2 regions of the Micromonospora sp. NPDC048887 genome follow, and region 1 is predicted to be linked to the other one. Evidence: predicted binding sites of a transcription regulator. Region 1 holds the regulator's gene; the other holds the start of a gene.
The links. The regulator HrcA, encoded in region 1, represses chaperone genes, less so after heat shock. The targets are predictions, from matches to a motif close to GGTTNGCACNCTCNNNNNGAGNGTGCNAACC.
Positions count from the first base shown of each region.

Region 2: the regulator HrcA is predicted to act here: its motif matches at 3,001-3,031, upstream of groES (co-chaperone GroES).

Region 1 covers NZ_JBEZGA010000002.1:57,712-64,702, forward strand. The annotation lists gene AB0C17_RS03395 (hypothetical protein) at 1-35, opposite strand, end outside; gene AB0C17_RS03400 (enoyl-CoA hydratase-related protein) at 138-923, opposite strand; gene hemW (radical SAM family heme chaperone HemW) at 943-2,166, shown strand; gene AB0C17_RS03410 (DUF4870 domain-containing protein) at 2,206-2,799, opposite strand; gene hrcA (heat-inducible transcriptional repressor HrcA) at 3,032-4,054, shown strand; gene dnaJ (molecular chaperone DnaJ) at 4,128-5,273, shown strand; gene AB0C17_RS03425 (16S rRNA (uracil(1498)-N(3))-methyltransferase) at 5,275-6,009, shown strand; gene AB0C17_RS03430 (SDR family oxidoreductase) at 6,124-6,885, opposite strand; gene AB0C17_RS03435 (histidine triad nucleotide-binding protein) at 6,966-6,991, shown strand, end outside.
Region 2 covers NZ_JBEZGA010000013.1:123,857-130,847, forward strand. The annotation lists gene AB0C17_RS20745 (substrate-binding domain-containing protein) at 1-939, opposite strand, end outside; gene ybaK (Cys-tRNA(Pro) deacylase) at 1,143-1,622, opposite strand; gene AB0C17_RS20755 (methyltransferase domain-containing protein) at 1,677-2,909, opposite strand; gene groES (co-chaperone GroES) at 3,164-3,478, shown strand; gene groL (chaperonin GroEL) at 3,549-5,192, shown strand; gene AB0C17_RS20770 (molybdopterin-dependent oxidoreductase) at 5,316-6,991, shown strand, end outside.

The sequences.
Region 1 (6,991 bases):
GCCGCCACGATCGCCCCTCGCGTCCGCACCCGCACCCCCTGTCCCGACAGTCCGACAAGCGTACGTCCCATCCGCCGGCGCGGGCCTCGGCCGACCGGCGGGCCCCAGGTCGGCTCACCCGGGGCCCGCCGTACGGCTCAGTCGCCGGCGGGCACCCAGGCGGCGGGACGCTTCTCCCGGAACGCCATCACGCCCTCGCGTCCCTCGTCGGAGAGGAAGTACCCGGTGGACAGCGCGGCCAACTCGGCGATCTCGGCCCGCAGGTCAGGCCCGGCGGGCCGGCGCAGCAGCTCCTTCGCCCCGGCCAGCGCCCCGGGCGCGCCCCTGACGAGCGAGTCGCAGTAGCGCGCGACTGCGGCGTCCAGCTCGTCGGCCGGCACCGCGGCGGTGACCAAGCCGATCTCGGCGGCGCGGTGGCCGTCGAACGTGTCGCCGGTCAGGTACAGCTCGGCGGCGGCGCGCTGGCCCAGCCGGGGCAGCACGGTCGCCGAGATCACCGCCGGGATCACCCCGATCCGCACCTCGGTGAACGCGAACGTCGCCTCCCGCGCGCAGACCGCCAGGTCGGCGGCGGCGATCAGGCCCAGCCCGCCGGCCCGGGCCGGGCCGGCCACCTTCGCCACCACCGGCTTCGGGCATTCCCGCACCGCCACCAGCACGTCGCCGAGCATCCCGGCGGGCACGGTGCCGCTGGCGTACGCGGCGGCGGTCTCCTTCAGGTCGGCGCCGGAGCAGAAGACCGGGCCGGTGTGGTCGAGCACGATCGCGCGTACCGCGTCGTCGGCGACCGCGTCGGCCAGCCCGGCCAGCAGCTGGGTCATCAGGGGCGTGGAGAGCGCGTTGCGATTGTGCGGGCTGTCCAGGGTGAGGGTGGTCACCCCACGGGCCGTGGCGACTCGCACGAGAGCGTCCGGAGAGGTCATGCCGGGCACACTAGTGGCCATGCCCGGCGTCCTTCCAGAAGGCGAACCCGTCCCGCGCGACGGATCGCTGCCCGCCACCGCCCGTCGCGCCGTCGGCGCGCGCGGCTTCGGCGTGTACGTCCACGTCCCGTTCTGCGCCAGCCGGTGCGGTTACTGCGACTTCAACACGTACACCGCCGCGGAGCTGGGCGGCGGGGCGAGCCGGGAGACGTACGCCGACTCCGTGCTGGCCGAACTGGCGCTGGCCGCCCGGGTGCTGGGCGACTCGCCGCCGCAGCGGGTGGACACCGTGTTCGTCGGCGGCGGCACGCCGACCCTGCTGCCCGCCGACGACCTGGCCCGGATCCTCGACGGCATCGACCGCGTCTGGGGGCTGGCCGCCGACGCCGAGGTGACCACCGAGGCCAACCCCGAGTCGGTGAGCCCGGAGTCGCTCAAGACGCTGCGGGCGGCCGGCTACACCCGGATCTCGCTGGGCATGCAGTCCGCCGCGCCGGGGGTGCTCGCGGTGCTCGACCGGCGGCACAGCGCGGGCCGGGCCGCCGCCGCCGCGCTGGAGGCCCGCGACGCCGGGTTCGAGCACGTCAACCTGGACCTGATCTACGGCACGCCGGGCGAGACAGCAGAGGACTTCGCCACCTCGCTGGCCCAGGTGGTCGACGCCGGGGTGGACCACGTCAGCGCGTACGCCCTGATCGTGGAGGACGGCACCCGGCTGGCCGCGCGGATGCGCCGGGGTGAGCTGCCGTACCCCTCCGACGATGTGGCGGCGGACCGTTACCTGGCCGCGGAGGAGGCGCTCGGCGCGGCCGGATTCTCCTGGTACGAGGTGTCGAACTGGGCCCGCTCGGCGGCGGCCCGGTGCCGGCACAACCTGCTCTACTGGACCGGCGCCGACTGGTGGGGCCTGGGCCCGGGGGCGCACAGCCACGTCGGCGGCGTGCGCTGGTGGAACGTCAAGCACCCGAGCGCGTACGCGGCGCGGCTGGCCGAGGGCGCCTCGCCCGCACTGGCCCGGGAACAGCTCAGCCCGGGCGAACAGCACATGGAGGACGTGATGCTGCGGGTGCGGCTCGCCTCCGGGCTGCCGCTGGACGTGCTGGACGCCGGCGGCCGGACGGGCGCCGAGCGGGCCCGGGACGCCGGGCTGCTCGACGCCGGGGCGTACGCGCGAGGGCTTGTGGTGCTGACGCTGCGCGGCCGGCTGCTGGCCGACGCGGTGGTACGCGACCTGCTGCCGTGACCGGCACCGGCCGGCCGCCCCCTCGGCCGGCCGGCGGTGTCACTTGACGAAGTTGTAGGTCATCGGATAGCGGTACAGCACGCCCTCGTTGGCCTTGACCCCGCCGATGATCCCGAAGATCAGCGGCACCAGCCAGACCAGCATCGGGACGAAGAACAGGATCCCGCAGGTGATGACCGTGATCACCCAGGCGAGCACGCTGGCGATGGTCCAGGTGATCTGGAAGTTCAGCGCCGAGACCGCGTGGGCGCGGACGGTCGGCGACTGCTGACCCCGGGTCATCATCGCGATCAGCGGGGCGACCCAGCCGAGCAGGCCGCCGCCGACGATGACACCGGCCGCGCCGCCGAAGTGCGCCACCAGGGCCCACGTCTTCTCGTCGCTGTTCGCGTATCCGGCGGGGCCGTAGCCGCCACCGGCGGGGTAGCCGGCGCCGTAGCCGGGCGTGCCGCCCGGCGGGGGGTAGCCGCCCGGAGGCGGATAGTCGCCGGGCGGGGGATAGCCGCCGGCACCCGGAGCCCCGGACAGTGGAGCGGTGGGCGGTTCGCTGCCCGGCGACGAGCCGTATGGCGCCGACGGGTCGGGCTGGGGTCCGTAGTCCCCTGCCCCCGGTGGGCGAGGAGGTTCAGTCATGGTCGCCACGGTAGGTGCACGGGTCAACTCGCACCAGAGCGACACAGACCGACGATGACCGGCTGTTCGGGCCGATCGGGCCGGGCCGTGTGGCGGGCCGCACCGCGGGTCCGTCAGGCGCTCGTCGCGTCGGCGGGGATGCCGACGTAGACTGGCACTCGCTACAGTCGAGTGCCAGCCGCCCGGCGGATGCCGCGCGCCGGCCCGACCGAGCTGCGTCAGGAGGTGGGACATGGGTCTCGACGACCGCAAACTCGCCGTGCTGCGCGCGATCGTCGAGGACTACGTCGCCACGCAGGAGCCGGTCGGCAGCAAGGCCCTCGTCGAACGGCACCAGCTCGGTGTCTCGCCGGCCACCGTGCGCAACGACATGGCGGTGCTGGAGGAGGAGGGCTACATCCGGCAGCCGCACACCAGCGCCGGCCGGGTGCCCACCGACCGCGGCTACCGCCTCTTCGTCGACCGGCTCTCCCGGGTCAAGCCGCTGAGCCCGGCCGAGCGCCGGGCGATCGAGCGCTTCCTCGTCGGCGCCGTCGACCTGGACGACGTGGTGCACCGCACGGTCCGGCTGCTCGCGCAGCTCACCCGGCAGGTCGCCGTGGTGCAGTACCCGAGCCTGGCCCGCTCCAAGGTGCGCCACCTGGAGCTGGTGCCGATCTCCACCACCCGGCTGATGGTCGTCATGATCGCCGACACCGGCCGGGTCGAGCAGCGGCTGGTCGAGCTGCCCGCCCCGGTGCCCGCCGACGACGTGACCGACCTGCGCCGGCTGGTGAACGAGAAACTCGTCGGCTGCCAGCTCGCCGAGACGCCGCCGCTGGTGCAGGCGCTCGTCGAGGAGTCCGCGCCGCATCTGCGCCCGGCCATGACGACGCTCTCCACAGTGCTGCTGGAAACCCTCGTGGAACGGCACGAGGAGCGCCTCGCGCTGGCCGGGCAGGCCAACCTCACCCGGGGTGGCCTGCTCGACTTCCAGGGTTCGCTGCGGCCCATCCTGGAGGCGCTCGAAGAAGAGGTCGTACTGCTCAAGCTGATCGGCGAGACGGAGCCGAGCACCACCCGGGTGCTCATCGGCGACGAGAACGAATTCGACAACCTGCGGGCCGCCTCGGTGGTCAGCACCGGCTACGGACCGGGCAGCACGATCGTCGGTGGTCTCGGCGTGCTCGGGCCGACCCGGATGGACTACCCCGGCAATATCGCCATGGTGAGAGCCGTGGCACGCTACGTGGGCGAACTGCTGGCCCAGAACTGACCAGTCAGGGCCGACGGCCGGTTCCGGCCGACGACCGGAGCGACGCGAGACGAACATGAGGACACCTAACGCAGTGGCCAGGGACTACTACGGCATTCTCGGCGTGAGCCGGGACGCCTCCGACGACGAGATCAAGCGCGCCTACCGCAAGCTGGCGCGGCAGTTCCACCCGGACGTCAATCCGGACCCGGAGGCCCAGGAGAAGTTCAAGGACATCAACGCCGCGTACGAGGTCCTCTCGGACGACCGGAAACGGCAGATCGTCGACCTGGGTGGCGACCCGCTCGCGCCGGGCGGCGGTGGCATGGGCGGCCCGGGCGGGCCCGGCGGCGCCGGTCCGTTCGTCGGTTTCCAGGACATCATGGACGCGTTCTTCGGCGGTGCCGCGGGCGGCAGCCGGGGGCCCCGTCCGCGTACCCGCCCCGGCGCGGACGCGATCCTGCGCCTGGAACTGGACCTCAACGAGACCGCGTTCGGCGTCGAGGCGCCGATCACCGTCGACACCGCTGTGCTCTGCACCACCTGCTCCGGCGCCGGCACCGCCGCCGGCACCCACCTGGCGACCTGCGAGGCGTGCGGTGGCCGGGGCGAGGTGCAGTCGGTGCAGCGGACCTTCCTCGGCCAGGTGGTCTCCGCCCGGCCGTGCACCGTCTGCCAGGGCTACGGCACCACCATCCCGCACCCCTGCCCGACGTGCGCCGGTGACGGCCGGGTGCGTACCCGCCGCTCGCTGACCGTCAAGATCCCGGCCGGGGTCGAGGACGGCATGCGGATCCGGCTGGCCCAGCAGGGCGAGGTCGGCCCGGGTGGCGGCACCGCTGGTGACCTCTACGTCGAGATCCACGAGCGGCCGCACGACGTCTACTCCCGCAAGGGCGACGACCTGCACTGCCGGGTCACCGTCCCGATGACCGCCGCCGCGCTCGGCACCCGGCTGACCATCAAGACGCTGGACAGCGAGGAAGCCGTCGACGTCAAGCCCGGCACCCAGCCCGGCAGCACGCTGCGGCTGCGCGCCCGGGGCGTACCGCACCTGCGCGGCACCGGCCGGGGTGACCTCTACGTGCACCTGGACGTGCGTACCCCGACCAAGCTCGACGCCGACCAGGAGCGGATGCTGCGCGACTTCGCCAAGACGCGCGGCGAGGAGGTCGCCGAGCTGACCAAGCAGGGCGGCTTCTTCTCCCGGATGCGCGACGCCTTCAACGGGCACGCCTGAGGTGTCCGCCCCGCTGTTCCTGGTCGAGGCGCTGCCCACCGCTGACACGCTGACGCTGGACGGCCCGGAGGGCCACCACGCGGCCACCGTGCAGCGGCTGCGCGTCGGCGAGGAACTGCTGCTCGCCGACGGCCGGGGCGGCACCGCCGCCGCCGTGGTCACCGCCGTCGGCCGCGGGACGCTCGACCTGCGGGTCACCAGCCGGGGGTACGCGGACGCGCCGGTGCCCCGGCTGGTCGTGGTGCAGGGCATCGCCAAGGGCGACCGGGGCGAACTCGCCGTGCAGGCGATGACCGAGGTCGGGGTGGACGAGATCGTGCCCTGGGCGGCGTCCCGCTCGGTGGCGCAGTGGCGCGGCGAGCGGGGCGAACGGGCCCGGCAGAAGTGGGTCGCGACCGCCCGGGAGGCGGCCAAGCAGGCCCGCCGCCCGTGGCTGCCGGTGGTGGCCGGCGCACCTGACGAGTCCACCGCCTCGGTGGCCCGCCGGATCGCCGGTGCGGCCGGCGCGTTCGTGCTGCACGAGGGCGCCCGGGACCGGCTGACCACAGTCGACCTGCCGACGGCCGGCGAGATCGTGCTCGTGGTCGGGCCGGAGGGCGGCATCGCCGATCACGAGCTGGCCACCTTCACCGACGCGGGTGCCCGCCCGGTCCGCCTGGGCCCGACGGTCCTGCGCACGTCCACAGCAGGCGTGGCCGCCCTGACAGTCCTGGCCACCCGCCTGACCCACTGGTAACCCCCACCCGCGTTCTCCCCGCACGCGTCGATCTTGCAGTTTCGGCCCGCGTGGCGTCTCTTTTGTGACGTTTTGCCGGGGCTGAAAGTGCAAGATCGCCGGGGTCGGGGTGGGTCAGGAGCGGAGGTAGGAGGCGCCGTTCAGGTCGATGATCGTGCCTGCCGCCCACTCGGCCTCGGCGCTCGCCAGCCAGTGCACCGCCCCGGCGATCTCCTCCGGCCGGGCGACCCGGTGGAACGGGGACTGGGCGCGTACCGCCTCGCCCCGCTCGGCCTTCAGGTGCTCGTTCGTCATGTCGGTCTCGACGAAACCGGGCGCCACGCAGGCCACCCCGATGCCGTACGGCGCCAGCGCCACCGCCAGCGACTGGGCCATCGCGTTCATCCCCGCCTTGCTGGCCCCGTACGCCGGGTTGGCCGGCTCGCCCCGGAACGCGCCCCGGGACGACACGTTCACGATCCGGCCCCCGCGTTCGCGCATGTGCTGCGCGGCGCACCAGGCGGCGTTCGCGGCGCCGACCAGGTTGGTGTCCAGCACCTCCCGCCACCGTGCCCGCCACTGCTCGTAGCTGCTCTCGAAGACCGGGTGCGGGGGATCGGCCGGCCCGAACACGCCGGCGTTGTTCACCAGCACGTCGAGGCCGCCGAGCCGCTGGGCCGCCTCGTCCACCATGGCGCGTACCGCGTCGGGGTCGGCCATGTCCGCGCGGACCACGACGTGCCCGTCACCGGGCAGTTCGGCGCGCAGCCGCCCGGCCAGCTCGGCCGAGTCCCGGTGGTGGATCGCCACCCGGTCCCCGCTCGCGGCGAACGCCCGCGCCACCGCCCGCCCGATGCCCCGCGAGGCCCCCGTCACCAGCACCGCCCGTCCCGTCATGGCGGCCATCCTGCCGCACCGGGCCGGTCCGTCCGGCGGTGCCCCCGCCGCGCTCTGCGCCCTCTCCTTACACTGCTGCGATGGACTGCCTCTTCTGCCGGATCGT
Region 2 (6,991 bases), on a different contig from region 1:
CGTCTGGCCGGTGTCCTTGCGCTCGCCCTTGGCGAGTGCGATGGCCAGGTCGGCGGCGGCGTCCGCCTCCTTCTTGACCGCCTTGTAGACGGTCATGCACTGGTCACCGGCGAGGATGTTCTGCAGGCCCTGGACCGTGGCGTCCTGGCCGGTCACCGGCACCTTGCCGTTGAGCTGGTTCTTCTTCAGTACGGAGATGGCCGCGTTGCCCAGGCCGTCGTTGGCGGCCAGGACGCCGTCGATCTTGCCCTTCTCCTGGGTGAGCATCTGCTCGAAGATCACGCCGGCCTGCGCGTTGTCCCAGTCCGGGACGTTCTGGTCCGGGCCCTTCGTGTACTCACCCGCGTCGAACTTCGGCTTGAGGATCGAGTCGTAGCCGTTCTTGAACAGGGTGGCGTTGTTGTCGGTCTGGGAGCCGTTCAGGTAGGCGATCTTCGGCTTCTGCGCGCCCTTGTCGGTGAGGCACTTGCTCAGTCCCTCGCCCTGGAGCTTGCCGACCGCCTCGTTGTCGAAGCTGACGTAGTACTGGGCCGAGCCGCCCAGCGTCAGCCGGTCGTAGTCGATAGTGGCCACGCCCTGCGACTTGGCCTTCTCCAGCACGGCCTTGCCGGTGCCGGAGTCCAGGTTGACGATCATGAGCGCGGTGACGCCGCTGGTCAGCATGCCGTCGGCGATGGTGGAGAAGGCGGACTTGTCGCCCTGGGCGTTCTGGATCGTGTAGTCGACGCCGGCGGCCTTGAAGGCCGCCTCCAGGTACTTGCGGTCCGCGCCCTCCCAGCGGGCGGAGGACTTGCTGTCCGGCAGGATCACGCCGATCTTCGGCTTCTTGGCGTTGGAGCCGCCGGCCTCGTTCGAGGAGCCGCCGTCGTCGCCGCAGGCGGCCATGCTGCCGGTCGCGAGGAGACCGACGGCCGCGAAGGTGAGGAAGCCCTTGCGCATGTGCAGGGTCCTTTCGGAGGTGGGGGAGTGGTGATGTTTTGTTGTGCCCGGCAACGTATTCCCCGTCACCCATGTGCCGCAAGACTGCCGAGGTCAGAAGTTTGTTGGCGGCGGTAACAATTCAGCAACGCGGTTGTCACCCGCGAGACACCGCCGGGAGGGGTGCGCCGGGAACGCTCCCACACGCACCGTCACGCGCCCGCTCAGACGGCGGCGATCGATGCCGTCGCCGCCCCGGTGAGCGCCACCAGATCCGTCGGCGCGAGCTGCACCTGGAGGCCGCGCCGCCCCGCCGAGACGTACACCGTCGGGTGTGCCAGCGCGGAGGCGTCGATGACCGTCGGTAGCCGCTTGCGCTGCGCGAGCGGACTGATCCCGCCGCGCACGTATCCGGTCGCCCGCTCGGCCACGGCCCGGTCCGCCATCGTCGCCCGCTTGCCGCCGGCCGCGGCGGCGAGCGCCTTCAGGTCCAGCTCACCGGTCACCGGCACCACCGCCACGGTCAGCCCGCCGTCGACCTCGGTGACGAGCGACTTGAACACCCGCTCCGGCGCCACCCCGAGCGCGGCGGCGACGAGCGCGCCGTAGTTCGGCGCGTCCGGCGAGACGTCGTAGGTGTGGGTGCTGTGCGCGATCTTCCGCTTGCTCAGCAACGCGATCGCCGGAGTGCCAGGGCCAGCCACCGGCTCAAGCTAGCCCGGCCGGGGGCCGGGCGCGAGCCGAAACCGCGTGCCGGGTCAGCCGCCGGCCGGAACCGGCCGGCAGACGAGCACTGTGGGGTCGCCCGCGACCCGGGTCAGCGTCAGGCCGGCCGCCTCGTCGCCGGACAGCCGCAGGTCACGGCGCAGCTTCTCCGGCTCCAGCGCCGACCCGCGCTTGCGGATCTCCACCCGGCCGACCCGCCGCTCCCGCAGCAGGGCGCGCAGCCGCTTCAACGAGAACGGCAGCACGTCGGTGATCTCCATACAGCGGGCGAACGGGGTGGGCCGGGCCTCGTCGGCGTACAGGTAGGCGATCGACGGGTCGGCGAGCGTGGCGTCCAGGTCGGTGGCCAGCTCGGCGACCAGGTGGGCGCGGACCACCGCCGGGTCCGGGTCGTACAGGAAGCGCCGGACCGGCCCCACCTCCGCCTCGGCCGCGCCGGTGCCGGTGAGGTGATAGGAAGGGACCCTTTTACTACCGGAGGCGTTAAGAAGGGGCCCTTCCTTCTCGCGCAGCAGGGTGGCTCGGCGGGGGACGCCGGCCAGCTCGCCGCACCAGAGCGCGGCCTCGACCAGGTCGCCGTCCACGCTCACCCACTCCGCCTCGGCGGCGGCCGGGATCAGCGCGTGGTCCAGCCCGGGCGCCACCTTGACCACTGTGCGCGGCACCCGCGCGGCCAGGCCGGTGACGAAGTCCCACGGTGGCGAGTAGGCGTTCGGGTCGAACACGCGCCGCCCGGTGCCGGCCCGCCGCCGCGCCGGATCGCAGAACACGGCGTCGACACCCGTCACGTCGAAGGCCGTGGCGTCGCCGCACTCGACAGTCACCAGGCCGGCGAGCCCGGCCGCCTCGGCGTTCGCGGCGGCCATCGCGGCGGTCAGCGGGTCGGCCTCCACCGCGTACACCCGGATGCCGGCGCGGCCCGCGGCGAGCGCGTCGGCGCCCAGGCCGCACCCCAGGTCGGCGAGCGTGGTCACGCCCGCGGCCCGCAGCCGCGCGGCCCGCCGGTCGGCGACCGCGCGGCGGGTGGCCTGCTCCAGTCCCGCCCGGGTGAGGAACATCCCGGCGGCGGCCGGGCCGAACTTGCCCGCCGCCCGGCGGCGCAGCTCCGCCTGGGTGAGCGCGGCGGCGGCGAGGTCGCCCGGGATCCCGGCCGAGCGCAGCGCGGCCGCCGCCGCCAGCGGGTCGCCGCCGGCCACCCGCCCGGCCGCGGCGAGCGCCGCCGACCCCTCGGGGGTACGCAGCACGGCGAGCTGGTCGAGATCCACGCGCCCATTCTCCCGGGCCGGTTCCGGCGCGACACGGAGGGCGACGCGTTGGCACTCTCCTTGACGGAGTGCTAGCCGAGGAATAACCTGCGATTAGCACTCTCACCCTGAGGGTGCCAACGCCCGAGCCTCGTGCCCGGGGGTTGAGCGCCAGGCGGACCGGCACCCGCGACGACGGCCCCGCCCGGTGGCATGTGGCAGATTGACGCTGGTCGGCGTGCCGGCCGGCAACGACACCAAGTACCCGGGAGGGTATGCCCGTGACTACCGCGACCAAGGTTGCGATCAAGCCGCTCGAGGACCGCATCGTGGTCCAGGCGAACGAGGCCGAGACCACCACCGCCTCGGGCATCGTGATCCCCGACACCGCCAAGGAGAAGCCGCAGGAGGGCACCGTCCTCGCTGTCGGCCCGGGCCGGATCGACGACAAGGGCAACCGCGTGCCGATCGACGTGAAGGTCGGCGACACCGTCCTCTACTCGAAGTACGGCGGCACCGAGGTCAAGTACGCCGGCGAGGAGTACCTGGTGCTCTCCGCCCGCGACGTCCTCGCGGTCATCGAGAAGTAAGCAACCGATCAGTGTCGTTGCCCCGGTCCGGCTCGCCGGGCCGGGGCAACGTCGCTTCGAAGGGATACTGATGGCGAAGATCCTCAGCTTCTCGGACGATGCCCGGCACCTGCTCGAGCACGGTGTCAACGCCCTCGCGGACGCGGTGAAGGTCACCCTCGGCCCGCGCGGGCGCAACGTCGTCCTGGACAAGAAGTTCGGTGCGCCCACGATCACCAACGACGGCGTGACCATCGCCAAGGAGATCGAGCTCACCAACCCGTACGAGAACCTCGGCGCGCAGCTGGTCAAGGAGGTGGCGACCAAGACCAACGACGTCGCCGGCGACGGGACCACCACCGCCACCGTGCTGGCCCAGGCCATGGTCCGCGAGGGCCTGCGCAACGTGGCCGCCGGCACCAACCCGACCGGCCTGAAGCGGGGCATCGACGCGGCGGCCGCCAAGGTCTCCGAGGCGCTGCTCGGCAAGGCCGTCGAGGTCTCCAGCAAGGAGTCGATCGCGCACGTCGCCACCGTCTCCGCGCAGGACGCCGCGATCGGCGAGCTGATCGCCGAGGCGATGGAGAAGGTCGGCCGCGACGGCGTCATCACCGTCGAGGAGGGCTCCGCGCTCACCACCGAGCTGGAGGTGACCGAGGGTCTCCAGTTCGACAAGGGCTTCATCTCCCCGAACTTCGTCACCGACCTGGAGGCGCAGGAGGCGGTCCTGGAGGACCCGTACATCCTGATCACCACCCAGAAGATCTCGGCGATCGAGGAGCTGCTGCCGCTGCTGGAGAAGGTCCTCCAGAACAACAAGCCGCTGCTCATCGTCGCCGAGGACGTCGAGGGCCAGGCCCTGTCGACGCTCGTGGTCAACGCGCTGCGCAAGACCGTCAAGGTCTGCGCGGTCAAGGCCCCCGGCTTCGGCGACCGCCGCAAGGCGATGCTCCAGGACATGGCGATCCTGACCGGCGCCGAGCTGGTCGCCCCGGAGCTGGGCTACAAGCTCGACCAGGTCGGCCTGGAGGTGCTCGGCACCGCCCGGCGCGTCGTGGTCGACAAGGAGAACACCACAGTCGTCGACGGTGGCGGCCAGGCCGCCGAGGTCGCCGACCGGGTCGCGCAGATCCGCAAGGAGATCGAGGCCTCCGACTCCGAGTGGGACCGGGAGAAGCTGGCCGAGCGGCTGGCGAAGCTCTCCGGCGGCATCGCTGTGATCAAGGTCGGCGCGGCCACCGAGGTCGAGATGAAGGAGCGCAAGCACCGCATCGAGGACGCCATCGCCGCGACCAAGGCCGCGGTCGAGGAGGGCACGGTCCCGGGTGGCGGCGCCGCCCTGGCCCAGATCCTGCCGGCGCTCGACGACGACCTGGGCTTCACCGGTGACGAGAAGGTCGGCGTCTCGATCGTGCGCAAGTCGCTGGTCGAGCCGCTGCGCTGGATCGCCCAGAACGCCGGCCACGACGGCTACGTCGTGGTGCAGAAGGTCGTCGGCCAGGACTGGGGCCACGGCCTCGACGCCGCCACCGGCGAGTACGTCGACCTGGCCAAGTCCGGCATCATCGACCCGGTGAAGGTGACCCGCAACGCGGTCAGCAACGCCGCCTCGATCGCCGGCCTGCTGCTCACCACCGAGAGCCTCGTGGTGGAGAAGCCGGCCGAGCCGGAGCCGGCCGCCGGTGGGCACGGCCACTCGCACGGCCACGGCCACCAGCACGGCCCGGGCTTCTGACCCGAGCAGTACGGCCCGACGTCAGGGCACACCGCCGACAGGTGGTGTGCCCTGACGCGTATGTCCTTACGGAACGCTGACGGAATTGGCAGCCGCACCGGCGGGTCGATCAGACTGGGTGCCGTGAGCACCCTCTCCCGCCGCCGCGCGGCGCTGGCCGGTGTCGTCGCCGCCGTGGTGGCACTCGGCACCGCCGAACCCGTGGCGGTCCTGACCGGTCCCCGGTCCGCTCCGCTCGTCGCCGTCGGCGGACTCGTCGTGGACCTGGTGCCCGAGTCGCTCAAGCAGTTCGCCATCGACGTCTTCGGCACGTACGACAAGATCGCCCTGCTGGTCGGTACGGCGCTGCTGCTGGCCGCCTTCGGGGCGCTGCTCGGCCTGGCGGCGGTCCGGCGCCTGGCGATCGGCCTGGCCGGCATCGCCGCGTTCGCCGTGCTCGGCGTCGCCGCCGCGCTGACCCGAGCCGGCGCGGACGCGTTCGACGCGCTGCCCTCCCTGGTCGGCGGCGGCCTGGGCGCGCTGACCCTCCGGGCGTTCGTGGCCGGTCCGCTGGGCGCCGAACCGGCGGATCGGAAGCGACCGGGACGCGACCGGTCCGACGCCGCGCGACGCGGCCGGGCCGAGACCGGACCGGCGGAACGCGACGGGGGCGAGCCGGCGGAGGGCGACCGGGTACCTGTACCTCGCGCCACGCCGCCGTCCGCGCCGCCTCCGGCGGTCGCCGCGCTCGCCCGCGAAGCAGGGACCCCGGGTGGCTGGGAGCCGGTGCGGCACGACGACGACGCGGAGTCGCGGCGGCGGTTCCTGCGCGGTGCCGGGCTGCTCACCGGCGCGGCTGCGGTGGCCGGGCTGGGCGGGCACTGGCTGGCCGGCCGGCGCGGCGTGTCGGCGGCCCGGGAGGCGGTGACGCTGCCCGCCCCTGCCGCGCCCGCCCCGCCGGTGCCGGCCGGAGCGGACCTGTCGCTGCCCCGGCTCGCGCCGTACGTCACGCCGAACCGCGAGTTCTACCGGATCGACACGGCGCTCGTGGTGCCGCAGGTCGACCCGGTCACCTGGCGGCTGCGCGTCCACGGGCGGGTGCGCAACCCGATCGAGCTGAGCTTCGACGACCTGCTGGCCCGCCCGATGGTGGAGCGGTACGTGACGCTCGCCTGCGTCTCCAACGAGGTGGGCGGCGACCTGATCGGCAACGCGCGCTGGCTCGGCGTACCGATCAGGGAACTGCTCGACGAGGCCGGCCCGGAGGAGGGCGCGGACCAGGTGGTGGGCCGCGCGGTGGACGGCTGGACCTGCGGCACGCCCACCTCGGTGCTGCGCGACGGGCGGGACGCGCTGCTCGCGGTCGGCATGAACGGTGAGCCGCTGCCGGTCCAGCACGGCTTCCCGGTGCGGATGGTGGTGCCCGGCCTCTACGGGTACGTCTCGGCCTGCAAGTGGGTGACCGAGCTGGAGCTGACCAGTTTCGCCGACTACGACGCGTACTGGGTACCGCGCGGCTGGTCGGCGCAGGGCCCGATCAAGACGCAGTCCCGGATCGACACGCCCCGGCCGCGCAGCCGCCCGGCGGCCGGCCCGGTGACAGTTGCCGGTGTGGCGTGGGCGCAGCACCGCGGCATCGGCCGCGTCGAGGTACGCGTGGACGGCGGCCCCTGGCAGGAGGCGACGCTGGCGCCGGCGGTGTCTGCGGACACCTGGGTGCAGTGGTCCTGGCGGTGGGACGCGACGCCGGGGGAGCACACGCTCCAGGTGCGGGCGAGTGACTCGACCGGTGAGACCCAGACGGAGCAGCGCGCCCCGGT